Regions from separate parts of the Microbacterium hatanonis genome, predicted to be linked through region 2. Evidence: predicted binding sites of a transcription regulator. Region 2 holds the regulator's gene; each other region holds the start of a gene.

Region 1 (5,338 bases), on a different contig from region 2:
GGAGCATCGTGGCGCGCAAGGCGCCCTTCGTCGGCAAGCACCTGTGGGCCACCGCCTACGACGCCTCGGAGCGGTTCATCGCGGGGGAGTATCCGAACCAGGCGCCCCTCGAGGCCGAGGGCATCACGGCCTGGCAGCAGGCCGACCGTCCGCTCGACGGCGCCGAGCTCGTGGTGTGGCCGATCGTCGGTGTGCACCACTACCCGAAGCCCGAGGAGTGGCCGATCATGCCGGCCCACAAGATCGGACTCCGCCTCGAGCCCGACGGCTTCTTCGTGCGAAACCCGTCGCTCGACGTCCCGCCGTCCGAGGAGGCCGCCTGCCACGCGCCGACCGGCGCGAACGGCCACGACGGTCACGACCACGACGGTCACGCTCACGTGCAGCACGGCAGCGACGACCCGCACGCGCACCACCACGATCACCACTGATGCCGGCGGAACTGCTGCACGCGGGAGCGTTGGGGGCTGCCGGCCTCGGAACCTGCTGCGTCGCCCTCGATGCTCCGCGACCGCGGCTGCGAGAGCTGTCGCTGTCGATCGTGATGTTCCTGGCGATGCTCGACGTCGTCACGGCCGCGCACCTCGTGCCCGTGGTCGGGTGGAGTGCGCTGACCGTCGCCCTCGCCATGGCGCTCGGGGCGAGGCGGCGGCGTCCGACCGAGCCCGCGGCGGTCGTGGGGATGCGCGTGCACTCCGCGATCGGGGCGATCCTCATGGCGGGGCTGATGCTGGCGATGTCGGGCGGACCGGTCGTGACCAGCGGGTCGCACCACGGCGGTTCGGTCGCTTCGCTCGTGCTGCCGCTGGTCGCCGCGATCGCCCTGTACGCGGCCTGGTCGGCGACGCGCCTGCGTCGCGCGCACCTGCTCGAGCGGGTGCAGTACGTCAGCATGGCCGTCTCGCTGCTGCTCCTCGCCGGCGCGGCCCTCGGCTGAGCCCAAGGTTCGCGTACCGGTATGCGACTCAGAAGGGTGCCGCGGCTTCGGGTGGGTGATCGTCGTCGGGTGCGGGCCGGAAGACCGGCACCTTCCGTTGCGGTTGCACGGCGAAGCGTCTCCCGCCCGGGGAGGTCCATTCGAGGGCGCCCCCGCTGTCGGGGATCTGGGTGACCCGCCACCCGCCGTGATGCTTGATCGTGTGATGCCCGACGCACAGGGGCGCGAGGTTGGCGAGTTCCGTGGTGCCGCCGTGTTCCCAGGCGAGTTGATGGTCGATCTGGCACCGGCGGGCCGGTGTTCCGCATCCGGGTGCCATGCAGGTCTCGGCCCGCCACTCCACCAGCCGGCGCAGCGGCAACGGGGTGCGGTATTGGTCTCGCCCGACGGAGAGCACCATCCCCGTCTCGGGGTGGGTGAGCACCCGCATCCACCCGTCGGCGCTACCGCAGAGTTCCCGGGCGTGGTCGATGGGGATCGGCCCGACCCCCTCCACCACTCCCGGTGCGGTCTGCGCGTGCTCGTCGTCGAGCAGCGACAGTGCGGGGACGGTGACCGCAACAATCGCGTGGATTACGCGGGCCGCGTCGGGGTGGGCCGGGACGTCGCCGTCGACGAGAAGATCGACCATGACGTCCGCGCGCAGTTCGTCGAGGGAGCGTTCCTCGCCCTCCCGGTCGCCGAGGGTCTTTGCGATCGCGGTTGATCGGTTGTGAACCGCGTGCGCTTTCACCGCGGAGGTGTAGAGCATCACCCAGCTCATCCCGTCCTCCGCCGGCTGCACCACCACCCGCCGCTCCCGAATCGCCTCCGCATGCCGCTCACTCAGCGTCGCCGCCCGCACCGTATCGACGAGCTTGCGCAGCAGGCGACGAAACGACCCGAGTGCGTGTGTGGTGGCGAGGTCGACGGCGAGCGGCACGACCTGGTCACGCAGCTCCGGTTCGACCTGATCGACGAGTTCGACGAACACATCCGCGTGCCGCTCCGTCGTCCGGGCATGGGAGAGCGCGTCGAGCATGGTCGGGTACCGGTTCACCAGGCCATCGGCGGTCACCAGCATCCGCTCCGCCGTGTGCTCCGTGACCTGCAACACCGCCGCGAGCTCCAACCGGAGGGACCGCATCAGGATCTCTGTCGTCTTTCCCCGGAACACCGCGGCTTCGGCCATCGCCTCCCGGCGGACGCTCTCGACGGGCTCGAACCGTTGCGCCGCGAACACCGACATCAACGTCGACACATCCGACACCGCATCCAGGCCGTCACGCCCCGCCGCGACAGGATCGGCGTCGGCGTCGAACCACTCCCGCTCCTCGAACCACTCCGGCGCCTCGGGCCACTCCGAGCCGTCGGCCTCCGGCTGCGGGGCATCGGCATCACGCCGCGTCTCGCCGCCAGCCGGGGTATCGCCGTTCGAGAACATGTCTACATTCTAGAACAAACATACGACACGCTGTCGGTAACGGGTCGCCCTGTGGAAACGTCGAGCGCACCCGCCGTCGTGGGTCCCGCACGCGCGGATCGGCCGAGACGCGCCGCCTGGCGTGGTGTCTCGGCCGATGGGTGTGTTTGGTGGGGAGTCGACCTCAGCCGGTGAAGACGGTCGAGCTGCGGCGCTCGTACCAGCGCGCGAGCTGCTCGCCCGCTCCGTGCACGTGGGCGCGCATCTGCGCGCTCGCGGCCTCGGCGTCGCCGCGCTCGATGGCCTCGATGATGCGCAGGTGCTCCTGGTAGTTCTCCTCGCGGTGGCGCTCGTCGTTGACCAGCAGCTGCGCGGAGACGTTGCGGGGGAAGGTCTCGTTGATCTCGGCGATCGCGCGTCCGAGGCGCGCGTTGGCCGACGCGAGCACGATCGTGTTGTGGAAGACGTCGTTCTCCTGACGGCTGTCGAGGGCGCGCGCGGGGGCGCCGCCGTCGACCGAGCGGTCGTACATCTCCTGGTTGGCGGCGCGGAGCCGGTCGAGGTCGCCGTGCGAGATGCGGCTGACGGCGCGCGCGGCGGCGAGGGCTTCGAGCTCGGCGCGCACCTCGTAGGCCTCGCGCACCTCCCAGGGGGCGGGGACGCGAACGACCGCGCCGCGGTTGGGGACCACGTCGATGAGCCCGCCGGTCTGCAGCTGACGGAGCGCCTCGCGCACCGGGGTGCGACTGACGCCGAAATCGCTCGCGAGCTCGGCCTGGCGCAGCTGCGCCCCGATGGGGATGTCGCCGCTCATGATCCGCGCTCGGATCTTCGCCGCGATCTCATCGACGAGAGCGTGAGCGGAGGACGCTTCGATCGTCTCATCAGCCATTCGGGTGTGTCTCCTCACCGACGCAGATGGTGCTGCGGCACCTCGGAACGGTACCAGAACTCGTTCTCGTGGACCCCGAACGGGCCGGAACGTCGCCCAGGTGAGTAACATTGGATCCATACTCATGATGTTAGGATCCACGTATGTCAGGGCTGGAAGTGATGACGGACATCCGCGTCCGGGTGCGCGGGCTCGCCCGCGAGGCCGAGGGCGTGCTGTCGGTGGAGCTCGAACCCCTCGGCGGAGCGCTCCCCTCCTGGACCGCCGGCGCGCACATCGACCTCGTCGTGCCCGGGGCGCCCGTGCGGCAGTACTCGCTCTGCGGCGATCCGTCGGCGCCGCGGTACCGGATCGCCGTGCTGCGCGAGAGCGACAGCCGCGGCGGATCCCGGGCCGTGCACGAACGACTGCGCCCGGGCGATGAGATCGTCGTCCGCGAGCCGCGCAACCACTTCGCGCTGGAGCCCGCCGAGCAGTACCTCTTCATCGCCGGCGGTATCGGCATCACGCCCCTCCTGCCCATGGTGCGCCAGGCGCAGGCGGCCGGAGCCCGCTGGCGGCTGCTCTACCTCGGCGGCTCGCGCGAGCGCATGCCGTTCCTCGACGAGCTCGCCGCCCTCGGCGGAGACGTCGCCGTCGTCGCCCGCGACGAGGGGACGCGGGCCGACCTGATCGCCGAGGTCGCCGCATCCCCCGACGCACTCGTCTACGCCTGCGGACCGGAACGGATGCTGACGGCCCTGGCCGAGGCGGTGCCCGACGCCGATGCCCGTCTCCGGCTCGAGTACTTCTCGGCCCCCGAGATCGCGTACGAGCCGGGCGGCCCCTTCCGCATCCGCCTCGATCGCAGCGGCCTCGAGCTCGAGGTGACCCCGGAGGAGTCGATCCTCGAGGTCATGCGCGGCGCCGGCGTGGAGGTGCTGTCCGACTGCGAGGAGGGCATCTGCGGCAGCTGCGAGACCCGCGTCGTCGAGGGCCAGCCCGAGCACCGCGACTTCGTCCTCACGGCGCAGGAGAAGGCGAACGGCGACTGCCTCATGGTCTGCGTCTCCCGCGCCTCGTGCCCGCTGCTCGTCCTCGACGCCTGAACCTCACCGACCGAACCGCACTGAAGGAGCGCATCGCATGCTCAAGCAGGAAGACAACGAGAAGATCACCCGATCGGGGCCCGGCACTCCGCTGGGCAATCTGCTGCGCTCGTACTGGCAGCCGGCCGCTCTGGTGTCGGAGATGCCGGGCGAGCGTCCGGTGAAGCAGGTGCGCATCATGAACGAAGACCTCGTGCTGTTCAAGAAGCGCGAGGGCTGGGGGCTGATCAGCCGCTACTGCGCCCACCGGGGCGTCGACCTGTCGTACGGGCGCCTCGAGGAGGACGGCATCCGCTGCCTGTACCACGGGTGGCTCTACAACGGCGAGGGTCGCTGCGTCGAACAGCCCGCCGAACCCGACCACAGCCAGTTCCTCGGCAAGGTGCGGATCGCCAACTACCCGTGCGTCGAGCGCAACGGCATCATCTTCACCTACATGGGCGCGGGCGACCCGCCGCCGTTCCCGCACTACGACTGCTTCGTCGCGCCGGAGGAGTACACCTTCGCGTTCAAGGGGCTGTGGGAGTGCAACTGGCTGCAGGGACTCGAGGGCGGCATCGATCCCAGTCACGTGTCGTTCCTCCACCGCTTCATCGAGGAGGACCCGCGCGAGATGTACGGGCAGCAGTTCGCCGAGGAGGTCGAGGGCACGGGCAAGAAGCTCTCGATGCTCGTCGGTGAGAGCTACCGCCCCGACATCGAGGTCGAGAACGCCGACCACGGCCTGCGCGTGTACGCCCTGCGCCAGCTCACCGAGGACATCAAGCACGTGCGGGTGACGAACCTGCTCTTCCCGAATGCGTTCGTCGTGCCGTTCGGCAACTCGAAGGTGTTCACGCAGTGGCACGTGCCGATCGATGACGAGACCTCGTACTGGTACATGATCTTCTACGACTTCGCCGAGCCCACCGACAAGGAGACGCTCCTCCAGCAGCGGCTCGAGGGCGTGAGCCTTCCGGAGTACCGGCCGCTGCGCAATCGCAGCAACAACTGGGGGTTCGACCCGGTCGAGCAGAAGG
Region 2 (5,338 bases):
TGATGCGGCTCGCACCGCTGTCGAGCGCCGCCTCCAGGGAACGGTCGTCGCGGATGCCGCCCGACAGCTCCACCTGCACGCCGCGCACCTGCTTGATCACCCGGCGCATCACAGCGGTGTTGTTGCCGCGCCCGAAGGCCGCATCGAGGTCGACCAGATGAATCCAGCCCGCCCCCTGGCGCGCGAAGTCGGCGGCCGCATCGACCGGGTCGCCGTAGTTCGTCTCTGTTCCGGCTTCTCCCTGCGTCAGCCGCACGGCCTTGCCACCTGCGACATCGACGGCGGGGAGGAGGATCAGCTCGGGTGTTGACGCGAAATCGTTCATGGCTCCTCGTGCACGCGGACGCCGGTCGCTCGCTGTGGCACGAGGTTAGACAGTAGCGGCGCCGAGGCCGTCGATCCAATTGGCGAGCAGGCGGATGCCGGCATCCCCCGATTTCTCGGGGTGGAACTGCGTCGCCGCCAGCGGACCGTTCTCGACCGCAGCGAGGAACGGCTCGCCGTAGTCGCACCAGGTCAGCGCCGGCGCCGGGAACGGCGGCTGCACGTCGAGCTCCCAGCGCTGGGCCGCGTACGAGTGCACGAAATAGAAGCGCTCCTGCTCGATGCCGGCGAACAGGCGCGACCCCGCATCGGGGCGAACGGTGTTCCACCCCATGTGCGGGAGCACCGGCGCCTCGAGCTGGGTGACCGCGCCCGGCCACTCCCCCAGCCCCTCACTGTCGACGCCGCGCTCGACGCCGCGTTCGAACAGCACCTGCATGCCGACGCAGATGCCGAGCACCGGGCGTCCGCCCGCGAGACGCCGATCGATCAGGTCGCCCCCTCGGTGAGCCCGGAGCGCGCCCATGACGGCCTCGAAGGCCCCGACCCCCGGTACGACCAGGCCGTCGGCCTCGAGCACGAGATCGCGGTCGCGGGTCAGACGCGCATCGGCGCCGGCCGCCACCAGCGCTTTGACGGCCGAGTGGACGTTGCCCGATCCGTAGTCGAGGACCGCGACGAGGGGACGCGAGCTCACAGAGCGCCCTTCGTGCTCGGGATGCCGTCGATCAGCGGGTCGAGTGCCTTCGCCTGGCGGAATGCGCGCGCGAACGCCTTGTACTCCGCCTCCGCGATGTGGTGCGGGTCGCGGCCGCCGAGCACGCGCACGTGCACGGTGAGACCGCCGTTGAAGGCGATCGCCTCGAACGTGTGGCGCACGAGCGACCCGGTGAAGTGCCCTCCGATGAGGTGCTGCTCGAACCCGTCGGGTTCGCCGAGGTGCACGAGATAGGGGCGTCCGCTGATGTCGACGACCGCCTGGGCGAGGGCCTCGTCGAGCGGCACGAGGGCGTCGCCGTAGCGCGAGATGCCGGCCTTGTCGCCCAGAGCCTCGCGGATCGCCGTGCCGAGCACGATCGATACGTCCTCGACGGTGTGGTGGGCGTCGATGTGCGTGTCGCCCGCGGCGCGGACGGTGAGATCGGTCAGCGAGTGCTTCGCGAACGCCGTCAGCATGTGGTCGAAGAACGGAACCGACGTGTCGATCGAGCTCTTGCCCGACCCGTCGAGGTTCAGCTCCAGCTCCACGCTCGACTCGCTGGTCGCGCGGCGGATCGAGGCGGTTCGGGTGCGGCCGGTCATGAGCCCGATCCTATCGAGGCCAGTGCGTCGAGGAACGCGGTCGTCTCGTCCGCCGTCCCCGCTGTGACCCGCAGGTGGTGGGGGATGCCGATGTCGCGGATCAGGACTCCGCGGTCGTACAGCGCCTGCCAGGTCGCCGCGGGGTCGGCGACGCCGCCGAAGAGGACGAAGTTCGTCCACGACTCGTGCGCCTGGTACCCGAGCGCCTCCACGGTCGCGGAGATGCGGTCGCGCTGCGACACGATCTCGTCGACCATGCCCAGCATCGTGTCGGCGTGCCCCAGAGCCGCCGTCGCCGCCGCCTGGGTGAGCGCGCTCAGGTGATACGGCAGCCGAACGAGGCGAAGGGCATCGATGAGCGCCGGATCGGCGGCCAGGTATCCGACCCGAGCCCCGGCGAAGGCGAAGGCCTTGCTCATGGTGCGAGAGACGACGAGACGCTCCCGACCGGGGAGGAGACTGACCGCGGACGGGGCGTCGTGGGGGGCGAATTCCTGGTACGCCTCGTCGACGATGACGATCCCCTCGGTCGCGTCGTAGGCGGCCTCGATCACGTCGAGCGACATGGGAGTGCCGGTCGGGTTGTTTGGCGCGCAGAGGAAGGTCACGTCGGGACGCACCTCCGAGATCTGCTCGGCCGCCGAGGCCGGCGACACGGTGTAGTCGTGGGACCTCACCCCCGACACCCATCGCGCGCCCGTTCCCCGGGTGAGCAGCGGGTACATCGAGTACGTCGGGTCGAACGAGAAAGCGGTGCGACCCGGGCCCGCGAACGCCTGGAGCAGGTGCTGCAGCACCTCGTTCGATCCGTTGCCGGCCCAGATCTGCTCACGCGTGAGCCCCTCGCCCAGATAGTCGGCGAACGCTTCGCGCAGTGCGGTGAATTCGCGGTCGGGGTACCGATTCACGTCGCGCAGAGCCCGCGCCACTGCGTCGAGGATGTCACCGGCCACGTCGTCGGGCACCGGATGCGTGTTCTCGTTCACGTTCAGCGCCACCGGCAACGCCGCCTGGGGCGCGCCGTACGGTTTCATTCCGCGCAGATCGTCGCGGAGCGGAAGGTCATCGAGCCTCGTGGTCACCCTTCGATGTTAGGGCGGGCTCAGGGGGCCGCGGAGTACTCCGCCGGAATGGAGAGACGCTGACCCGCGGAGAGCTCCACCCCGTCGAGGGCGTTCAGCCGCACGATCGCGTCGACGACGTCGCGAGGATCGGCGCTCGGCGCGACCTCCTGCGCGATCCCCCAGAGCGACTCGCCCGCCATCACCGTGACCTCGGTGAAGGCACCGGCCGGCGCACCCGCATCGCGGGACGCCAGAGCAGAACCGCCGCTGATCGCCGCGACCGCGATGGCCACCACGAACGGGAAGGCGGCGAGACCGGTGAGCACCCGGCGACCGCGCGCAGTCAGACGAAGGCGCGTGGTCGGGACGACGGGGGCGATGCCGATGCTGGTCATGGGGGTTCCTCCTCAGGTGAGAGATTCGCATCCGGCGCTCGGGCCGGAGTACCGGATGCGAAGCTCTCTTCCGAATCTATCTTCGATACAGTCAGGGTGTCAACACCGTTCCTCTCGGAGATGGATCGAACGCGACACGCGGCGGGCAGCCGGTCGGCGCGTGCGAATCCGTATACGGTTTCGACAGGGAGACACCATCACGGACCTCCGACATTCGAAGACCGGCGCCCCTCGGGCGCGAGAGGGAGCAGCCAGAATGAGCGACGCGATGCCGTCCGGCGCCCGGGACAAGCCGCAGACCCGCCGCCGCAAGAGCCTGAGCGAGAAGCAGATGGCGATCCTCGAAGTGATCCAGCGGTCGATCAGCCGTCACGGCTACCCGCCGAGCATGCGCGAGATCGGCGACGCGGTCGGGCTCAAGTCGCTCTCCAGCGTCACGCACCAGCTCAACCAGCTCGAGCTGAGCGGTTACCTGCGTCGCGACCCCGGCAAGACGCGTGCGATGGAGGTGCTGATCGACCTCCCCGGCGCGTCTGCGGAGAACCCCGCCGATAGTGCCCCCGCCGTGGGCGACGCCGCGCTCGTCCCCCTCGTCGGGCGTATCGCCGCCGGCGTGCCGATCACCGCCGATCAGCAGGTCGACGAGATCTTCCCCCTTCCCCGACAGCTCGTCGGCAAGGGCGACCTGTTCATGCTGAAGGTGTCGGGCGAGTCGATGATCGACGCCGCCATCTGCGACGGCGACTGGGTGGTCGTGCGTTCGCAGCAGAACGCTGAGAACGGCGAGATCGTCGCGGCGATGCTCGACGACGAGGCCACGGTCAAGACCTTCCGCCGGCGCGACGGCCACACCTGGCTGCTCCCCCGCAACAGCGCGTTCGAGCCGATCCTCGGCGACGACGCCGTCGTCCTCGGCAAGGTCGTGGCGGTGCTCCGAGCCGTCTGACCGACGTCCTGCCCCCGCCCTAGGGTGAGGGGATGGCTTCTGCGCTCCCCTACGGTTCCTGGCCCTCCCCGTTCAGTGCGTCCTCGGTCGCCGCGGCGTCCCCGCGCACCGACGGAGCGCGTTTCGTCGGTGACGACATCTGGTGGGGTCAGACGATGCCCTCGGAGGGCGGGCGCACGACGGTGCTGCGCCGACGGCCCGACGGATCGATCGACGATCTGCTCCCCGCTCCGCTGAGTGCCCGCTCCCGCGTCCACGAGTACGGGGGCGGCGCATGGACCGCCGCCGACGGCGAGCTGGTCTTCTCCGAGAAGTCCGACCAGCGCGTGTGGGCCCTCACGCCGGGCGGACGCCCGCGTCCGCTCACCCCCGACGACCCCTCCGCGCGATTCGCGGGCCTCGTGTGGGGCGCGGGCATGCTGCTCGCCGTCCGCGAACGCCACGAGGGAGCTGCAGTTCCGACGCGCGACATCGTGCGCATCCCGCTCGACGGATCCGCCGCCGACGACGCCGATCGCCTCGTGAGCGTGGCCGGCGGCACCGATTTCGTCGCGCAGCCCGCGATCTCCCCCGATGGCGGGCGTCTGGCGTGGGTCGCCTGGAACCACCCCGACATGCCCTGGGATCGCACGCAGCTGCGCGTCGCCGACATCGTCGACGGCCGCGCCTCGGATCCCCGCACGATCAACGCGCGCGACAGCGCCCCGCTGCAGCCGGTCTGGACCGGCCCGCGCGAGGTGACCTACGCCGACGACCCGACCGGACGATGGAACCTCTGGCGCGTCGGTGGCGACGCCGCACCCGTCCCCGTGGCTCCGGCGGACGCCGACACCGGTGGCGCGCTGTGGGTGCTCGGCACGCGGTGGTTCGGAGCGCTCGATGACGGCCGCCTTGTCGCGGTCCGCACCGACGGGGCCGACGAGCTCGTCGTCGTCGACGGCGACCGCGTCGCGCCCGTGCCGGTACCGGTCGTCGCCGGCGCCGCCGTCGAGGACGTCTCGGCGACGCGCGCGCTCGTCTCGGGCGCTACGGCCTCAGGCGGCTCCGGCCTCTGGCTGGTCGACGCGAGCGATGCCGATGCGCCGATCGTGGAGCGCATCGCCGGCGGCGCGAACGGCCCCGGCCCGGAGTGGTTCCCGGTCGCGCAGTCGGTCACCGCGCCCGGACCCCACGGGCCGGTTCACGCCTTCGCCTACCCCCCGACGAATCCCGAGGTCACCCTCCCGACGGGTGAGAAGCCGCCCTACCTCGTCCTGGTGCACGGGGGTCCGACGTCGCACGTGGGTCCCGCCGCGTCGGCCAAAGTC
Region 3 (5,338 bases), 290 kb from region 2:
TCGTCGGTATCGCGCTGTGGTTCCTGACCTACTCGACGTGGACCGGACGCCACGGCATCTGGCTCGAAGACCTCTACGTCGACGACGCGCAGCGGGGGCGCGGCTACGGGAAGGCGCTCATCTCCTCGCTCGCCGAGGTCTGCGTCGCCCGCGGGTACTCCCGTCTGGAATGGACCGTGCTCGACTGGAATGCCCCGGCCATCGCCTTCTACCGTTCGATCTCGGCTGCTCCGATGGACGAGTGGACCACCCAGCGCCTGACCGGCGACGCGCTGACGGCGCTCGCCGCAGCATCCTGACCTATCCCGCGACGAGTGCAGCCGCAACGTCGCGGGCGACCCGGCTCGTGTGCGCGGGGGAGCGCAGTCGCATGGCGAGGTCGCCGGTGACGACGAGCACCAGCTGATCGGCCAATACCTCTGCGCGTGCGGGGTCGACGGCGGCCGCGAAGCCGGTCAGGCGGGCGCGCATCGAATCGGTGTCGCGGTGGATCGCGGCGTCGACCTCCGGTGGTGCGTCGGCATACTCCGCCGCGCTGCCGAGGAACGCGCACCAGCGCGAGCCCGCTGGCTGCGATCGGAAGGCGTCGAGTGCGTCGAAGATCGCCAGCAGCCGGCCCTCGTCGTTCGTCTGTGCGGCGACGGCGGCATCCCACGTCTCGATCCATGCGGCGTGCCGTCGCTCCAGGGTCGCGGCGACGAGGGCGTCTTTGCTCGGATATCCGCGATACAGCGTCGCGGCCGACACTCCCGCGCGCTCGAGCACGGCGTCTATCGGGGTGGCGGCGATGCCTCGCGTGAAGAACAGCTCGTCGGCCGCGTCGAGCAGCTTCGTCTCGGTGCGGGTTCGCAAAGCCATGACAGCACCCTAGACTCGCAAAAGTGAAACGACCGTTTTTGTTACGAGCGACATCGCCCGTGCCGCTCGTCGCGGCCGGAGCAGCGCTGATCGCCGCGACCTACGGCCTGGTCCGCATGGCGTACGGGCTCTTCCTGCCCGACGTGCAGGCCGACCTCGGGCTCGACGTCGCCGCGGCGGGCATCGTCTCGGCGGGGGCGTCGGTCGTCTACTGCGTCGGTGCCGTGATCGGCTTCCTCACGGCAGCACGACATGCGCGCGCGCTCGTGGTCGCGGCCGCTGTCGCCGCATCCGTCGGCGCCCTCGGTATGGCGGTCGCGCCGGTCTCGCTCGTCTTCGCTGTGTTCGCCATCGCGAGCTCGGCCGGCGCGGGTCTCGCGTCGCCGGCTCTGGTGGCGGTGCTCCAACGCGACCCCGGCACCGCGCGATCGCCGCGAGTCCAGGCCATCGTCAACGCGGGAACCGGTCCGGGCGTCGTCATCGCCGGCACGCTCGCGCTGCTGCTCGCGCCCGACTGGCGCCTCGCGTGGGTGATCGCCGCCGTGGTCACCGTGCTTGCGGCCGCGGGTGTGCTCGTGGCGGGGCGAGGAGGGGCGGCTGCTGCGGCGCCGCGCGCGCTTCCGCCCCCGTCGTGGTTCGTCGCACATCGCCGCGTGCTGCTCGCGGCGCTGCTTTTCGGTGCGGGGTCTGCCGCCGTCTGGACCTACGGACGCACGATGCTCGTCGAGTCGGGAACCGGGTCGGGCGCATCGATGGCCGCGTGGATCGCGCTCGGTGTCGGCGGCACGCTCGTGATCGTCACCGCGCGGTGCATGGAGAGGCTGGAGCCGCCCGGCGCGTGGATCGTGACGGCGACGGTCGTCGCGATCGCGACCGCCGGAGTGCTGGCCGGGGGAGCGTGGGCACTCGTCACCTTCGCCGCGTTCGGCTGGGGGTACACGGCCGGGAGCGGCGTGCTGATCGCGTGGACCGCGCGGATCGACGCCCGGCGGGCAGCTGCCGGCACTGCGTTGCTGTTCGTCACGCTGATCCTGGGTCAGGCGCTCGGGGCGGCGGTCGTGGGTGGCGTGACATCCGCGGCGGGCTACCCCGCGGCCTTCGGGCTGGCGGCTGCGGTGTCGGCGGCGGCGATCGTGCCGGCGGCGGGACCGCGAACCCGGATGACGCGTGCGGAGCGGTAGCGACCCGCTGCTCGATACGGTGGCGGGATGAGAGCGTCGACCGTGCTGAATGTGTACATTGCCATGCTGCTCGATTAGGTCGCTCCTCGCCCTTGGGCGACTTGTCCACAGGGTGGGTCTGTCTTGGGAAAGTGTCGTAGCTATGTTCTAGAATGTAGGCATGCTCGAGAACGATGACACCGCGTTCGGCGGTGAGGCGCGGCGCGGTTCCGATGCTGGTGCGGCGGACGAGTCGGGCGAGTCGTGGATCGATGAGCGGGTGTGGTTCGACGCCGACGCCGATCCTGTGGCGGCGGGGCGTGACGGGTTGGATGCGGTGGCGGATGTGTCGACGTTGATGTCGGTGTTCGCGGCGCAACGGTTCGAGCGGGTCGAGGGCGTCCGGCGGGATGCGGTGGCCGAGGCGGCGGTGTTCCGGGGGAGGACGACGGAGATCCTGATGCGGTCCCTGCGGCTCGAGCTCGCGACGGTGTTGCAGGTCACCGAGCACACCGCGGAGCGGATGCTGGTGACCGCCGACGGCCTCGTGAACCGGTACCCGGCCATGCTCGACGCGCTCTCCCATGCCCGGACGACGGAGCGGCACGCGGACGTGTTCGTCGAACTCGTCGATCAGGTGGAACCGGAGCTGCGTGACCAGGTCGTGCCGCTCGCCGTCGACCTCGCCACCACACACGCGCTCGGGTCATTCCGCCGGTTGCTGCGCAAGCTCGTGGACACGGTGCGGGCGGCGACGCTGAGTGAGCGGCACGCGGAGGCGATCCGGGAGCGGCGGGTGGTGGTGCAACCCGGGGAGGACGGGATGAGCTGGGTGATGCTCTACACCTCCGCGGTGAAAGCGCACGCGGTTCACAACCGCGCGACCGCGATCGCAAAGACCCTCGGCGAACGGGAGGGCGAGGAACGCTCCCTCGACGAGTTGCGCGCCGATGTGGTGGTCGACCTCCTCGTCGACGGCGACGTCCCGGCCCACCCCGACGCGGCCCGCGGAATCCGCGCGACGGTCGCGGTCACCGTCCCCGCACTGTCGCTGCTCAATGACGAGCACGCGAACACGGCCCCGGCGGTGGTGGAGGGGGTCGGTCCGATCCCCATCGACCAAGCGAGGGAAATCTGCGGCGGCGCGGACGGGTGGATGCGGGTGCTCACCCACCCCGAGACCGGGATGGTGCTCTCCGTCGGACGCGAGCAGTACCGCACCCCGTTGCCGCTGCGCCGGCTGGTGGAGTGGCGGGCGGAGACCTGTATGGCTCCCGGATGTGGAATACCGGCTCGCCGGTGCCAGATCGACCATCAACTCGCCTGGGAACACGGCGGCACCACGGAACTCGCCAACCTCGCGCCCCTGTGCGTCGGGCATCACACCATCAAGCATCACGGTGGGTGGCGGGTCACGCAGATCCCCGTCAGTGGCGGATCCCTCGAATGGACATCCCCCGGCGGAAGACGCTTCGTGGTGCAACCGGAACGGAAGGTCCCGGTCTTCCGACCCGCACCCGACGACGATCACCCGCCCGAATCCACCGCACCCTTCTGACCCGCGCCCTTCCGACGCGCACACGCGGCGCTTCGCGTCGTGCGCGCATCCGCTCGCCATGATGGGGAGATGGATGCTTCCGACCCCCGCGACGGCGAACGTGTCGGCACCGTCGCGAGACGCCTCGGCGTCTCGGTGCGCACTCTCCATCACTGGGATGCGCTCGGGGTGGCCGGCCCGTCGGGCCGGAGCGCGAACGGGTACCGCAGCTACCTCCCGGCCGATGTGGCGCGCTTGCGTCGCGTGCTTCTCTTCCGCGAACTGGGCGTGGCGCTGCAGGACGTCCCCGCATTGCTCATCGCCGACGCGGCGACACGCCGGGCGGAACTCGACGGCCGCCGTGCCGCGATCGTCGAGAAGATCGCCGAGATGCAGTCCCTGGTGGACGATGTCGATCGGCTGATCGCGGCCGACCGCGAGGGGGTGCTCCTCGACGAGGCGGAGCAGACCGAGGTCTTCGGCACGGCATGGAACCCCGAATGGAGCGCCGCCGCACGCGAGAGGTGGGGAAACACCGCTCAGTGGGCGGAGTACTCCGAGAGGTCGGCCGGCCGCTCGACCGACGACTGGCGCGACGTCACCGGGGCGATGAACCAGGTCATCACCGCCCTCGCAGAGGCGAAACGTCACGGCACCGTGCCGGGCAGCGACGCGGCGAACGTTCTCGCCGAACGCCATCGCGCCGCCCTCGGCGAGTACTTCCACTGCACCCTGTCGATGCAGGTGCTGGTCGCGAGACGCTACGTCACCGAGCCCGGATTCGCCGCGACCTTCGACGAAGAGGAGCCGGGGCTCGCCGCGTGGATGGAGGAGGTCATCGAGGCCAACGCACGCGCCCATGGCGTCGACCCTGCGACGGCGACCTGGGAGTGATTCGCCGCGCGTCGTCGATTCAACGCAGAACGCGCAGCGCGACGTCGATCACCTCGGCGCTCGATACATGCAGCGCCTCGGCTGCCGTCGTACCCGTCTCGGCGAGATAGGCGTCGACGAGACGATTGCCGACGGCGTACCCGGCGGCGGTCGGCAGGCCGACGGGCGTGCCGCCGAACAGCAGGGCGGCCTCGTCGCCGTGCACCCAGGCGGCAAAGTTCTGCATCCCGCCCACGTCGAGTCCGGTGACGACCTTGTCGAACACCGCGTCGTCCTCGAGGTGGGGGACGCCGAACGGGGTGTATCCGAGCTCGCCGTACATCTGCCGGGCGAACGCGTCGGCGAGTCCTTCCGACACGATCTGCTCGCCGACGACGACCGAGGCCGGATTCCATACGACGCCACCGGGCGCGTATCGCAGATTGTGCTGCAGCTCATGGACGGCGGCGGCTTCGAGGCGGTCGAGGTTCTCGTCGGTGGGCCAGAGCGTGATCGAGATGTACCCCGTCGCACTGCCGTTGCCGCTGAACCCGCGAGACGGTCCCATGAAGTACTCGGCACCGGGGTCGCCGAGCATGAGCAGGAACGTGATGTCGGGAACCGTGATGCCGGGCGTGGCGGCCGTCTGCACCTCGAGCGCCTCGCGGAGAGCGCGCTCCGTGCGCCCCCAGGCATCCGCCTCGACGAGGCGCGAGAGGGCGTCGCGCACCTCCGCCGTGCGCCCATCGAGGGGGAAGCCCGAGCCCATCACGTGCATCGCGACGAGGTCGATCTCCCCGGGGAAGTACCGGAACATGCCCTCCACCGGAGCGAGCACCTCGCGAAGCACCCCCGCGCGCTGGGAGGGGCCGGCATCCAGCACCGCTGCAATACCCCGGGCCGTATCGAG

What was found. The regulator LexA, encoded in region 2, represses DNA repair genes until DNA is damaged. The targets are predictions, from matches to a motif close to TCGAACANNTGTTCGA.
Region 1: FVP77_RS14415 (HNH endonuclease signature motif containing protein) is a predicted target of LexA. The motif match lies at 2,371-2,386, and genes of this name have one in related genera.
Region 3: FVP77_RS05250 (HNH endonuclease signature motif containing protein) is a predicted target of LexA. The motif match lies at 2,174-2,189, and genes of this name have one in related genera.

The regions. Positions count from the first base shown of each region.
Region 1 covers NZ_VRSV01000002.1:925,612-930,949, forward strand. Annotated here, with positions in the region: gene FVP77_RS14405 (primary-amine oxidase) at 1-431, shown strand, start outside; gene FVP77_RS14410 (hypothetical protein) at 431-937, shown strand; gene FVP77_RS14415 (HNH endonuclease signature motif containing protein) at 966-2,360, opposite strand; gene FVP77_RS14420 (GntR family transcriptional regulator) at 2,524-3,231, opposite strand; gene FVP77_RS14425 (PDR/VanB family oxidoreductase) at 3,375-4,319, shown strand; gene FVP77_RS14430 (aromatic ring-hydroxylating oxygenase subunit alpha) at 4,357-5,338, shown strand, end outside.
Region 2 covers NZ_VRSV01000001.1:801,078-806,415, reverse strand. Annotated here, with positions in the region: gene priA (bifunctional 1-(5-phosphoribosyl)-5-((5-phosphoribosylamino)methylideneamino)imidazole-4-carboxamide isomerase/phosphoribosylanthranilate isomerase PriA) at 1-325, opposite strand, end outside; gene hisH (imidazole glycerol phosphate synthase subunit HisH) at 371-1,021, opposite strand; gene hisB (imidazoleglycerol-phosphate dehydratase HisB) at 1,018-1,626, opposite strand; gene FVP77_RS03775 (histidinol-phosphate transaminase) at 1,623-2,708, opposite strand; gene FVP77_RS03770 (LysM peptidoglycan-binding domain-containing protein) at 2,729-3,085, opposite strand; gene lexA (transcriptional repressor LexA) at 3,354-4,031, shown strand; gene FVP77_RS03760 (S9 family peptidase) at 4,064-5,338, shown strand, end outside.
Region 3 covers NZ_VRSV01000001.1:1,090,946-1,096,283, forward strand. Annotated here, with positions in the region: gene FVP77_RS05235 (GNAT family N-acetyltransferase) at 1-299, shown strand, start outside; gene FVP77_RS05240 (TetR/AcrR family transcriptional regulator) at 301-858, opposite strand; gene FVP77_RS05245 (MFS transporter) at 882-2,039, shown strand; gene FVP77_RS05250 (HNH endonuclease signature motif containing protein) at 2,200-3,576, shown strand; gene FVP77_RS05255 (MerR family transcriptional regulator) at 3,646-4,449, shown strand; gene FVP77_RS05260 (DUF2268 domain-containing putative Zn-dependent protease) at 4,469-5,338, opposite strand, start outside.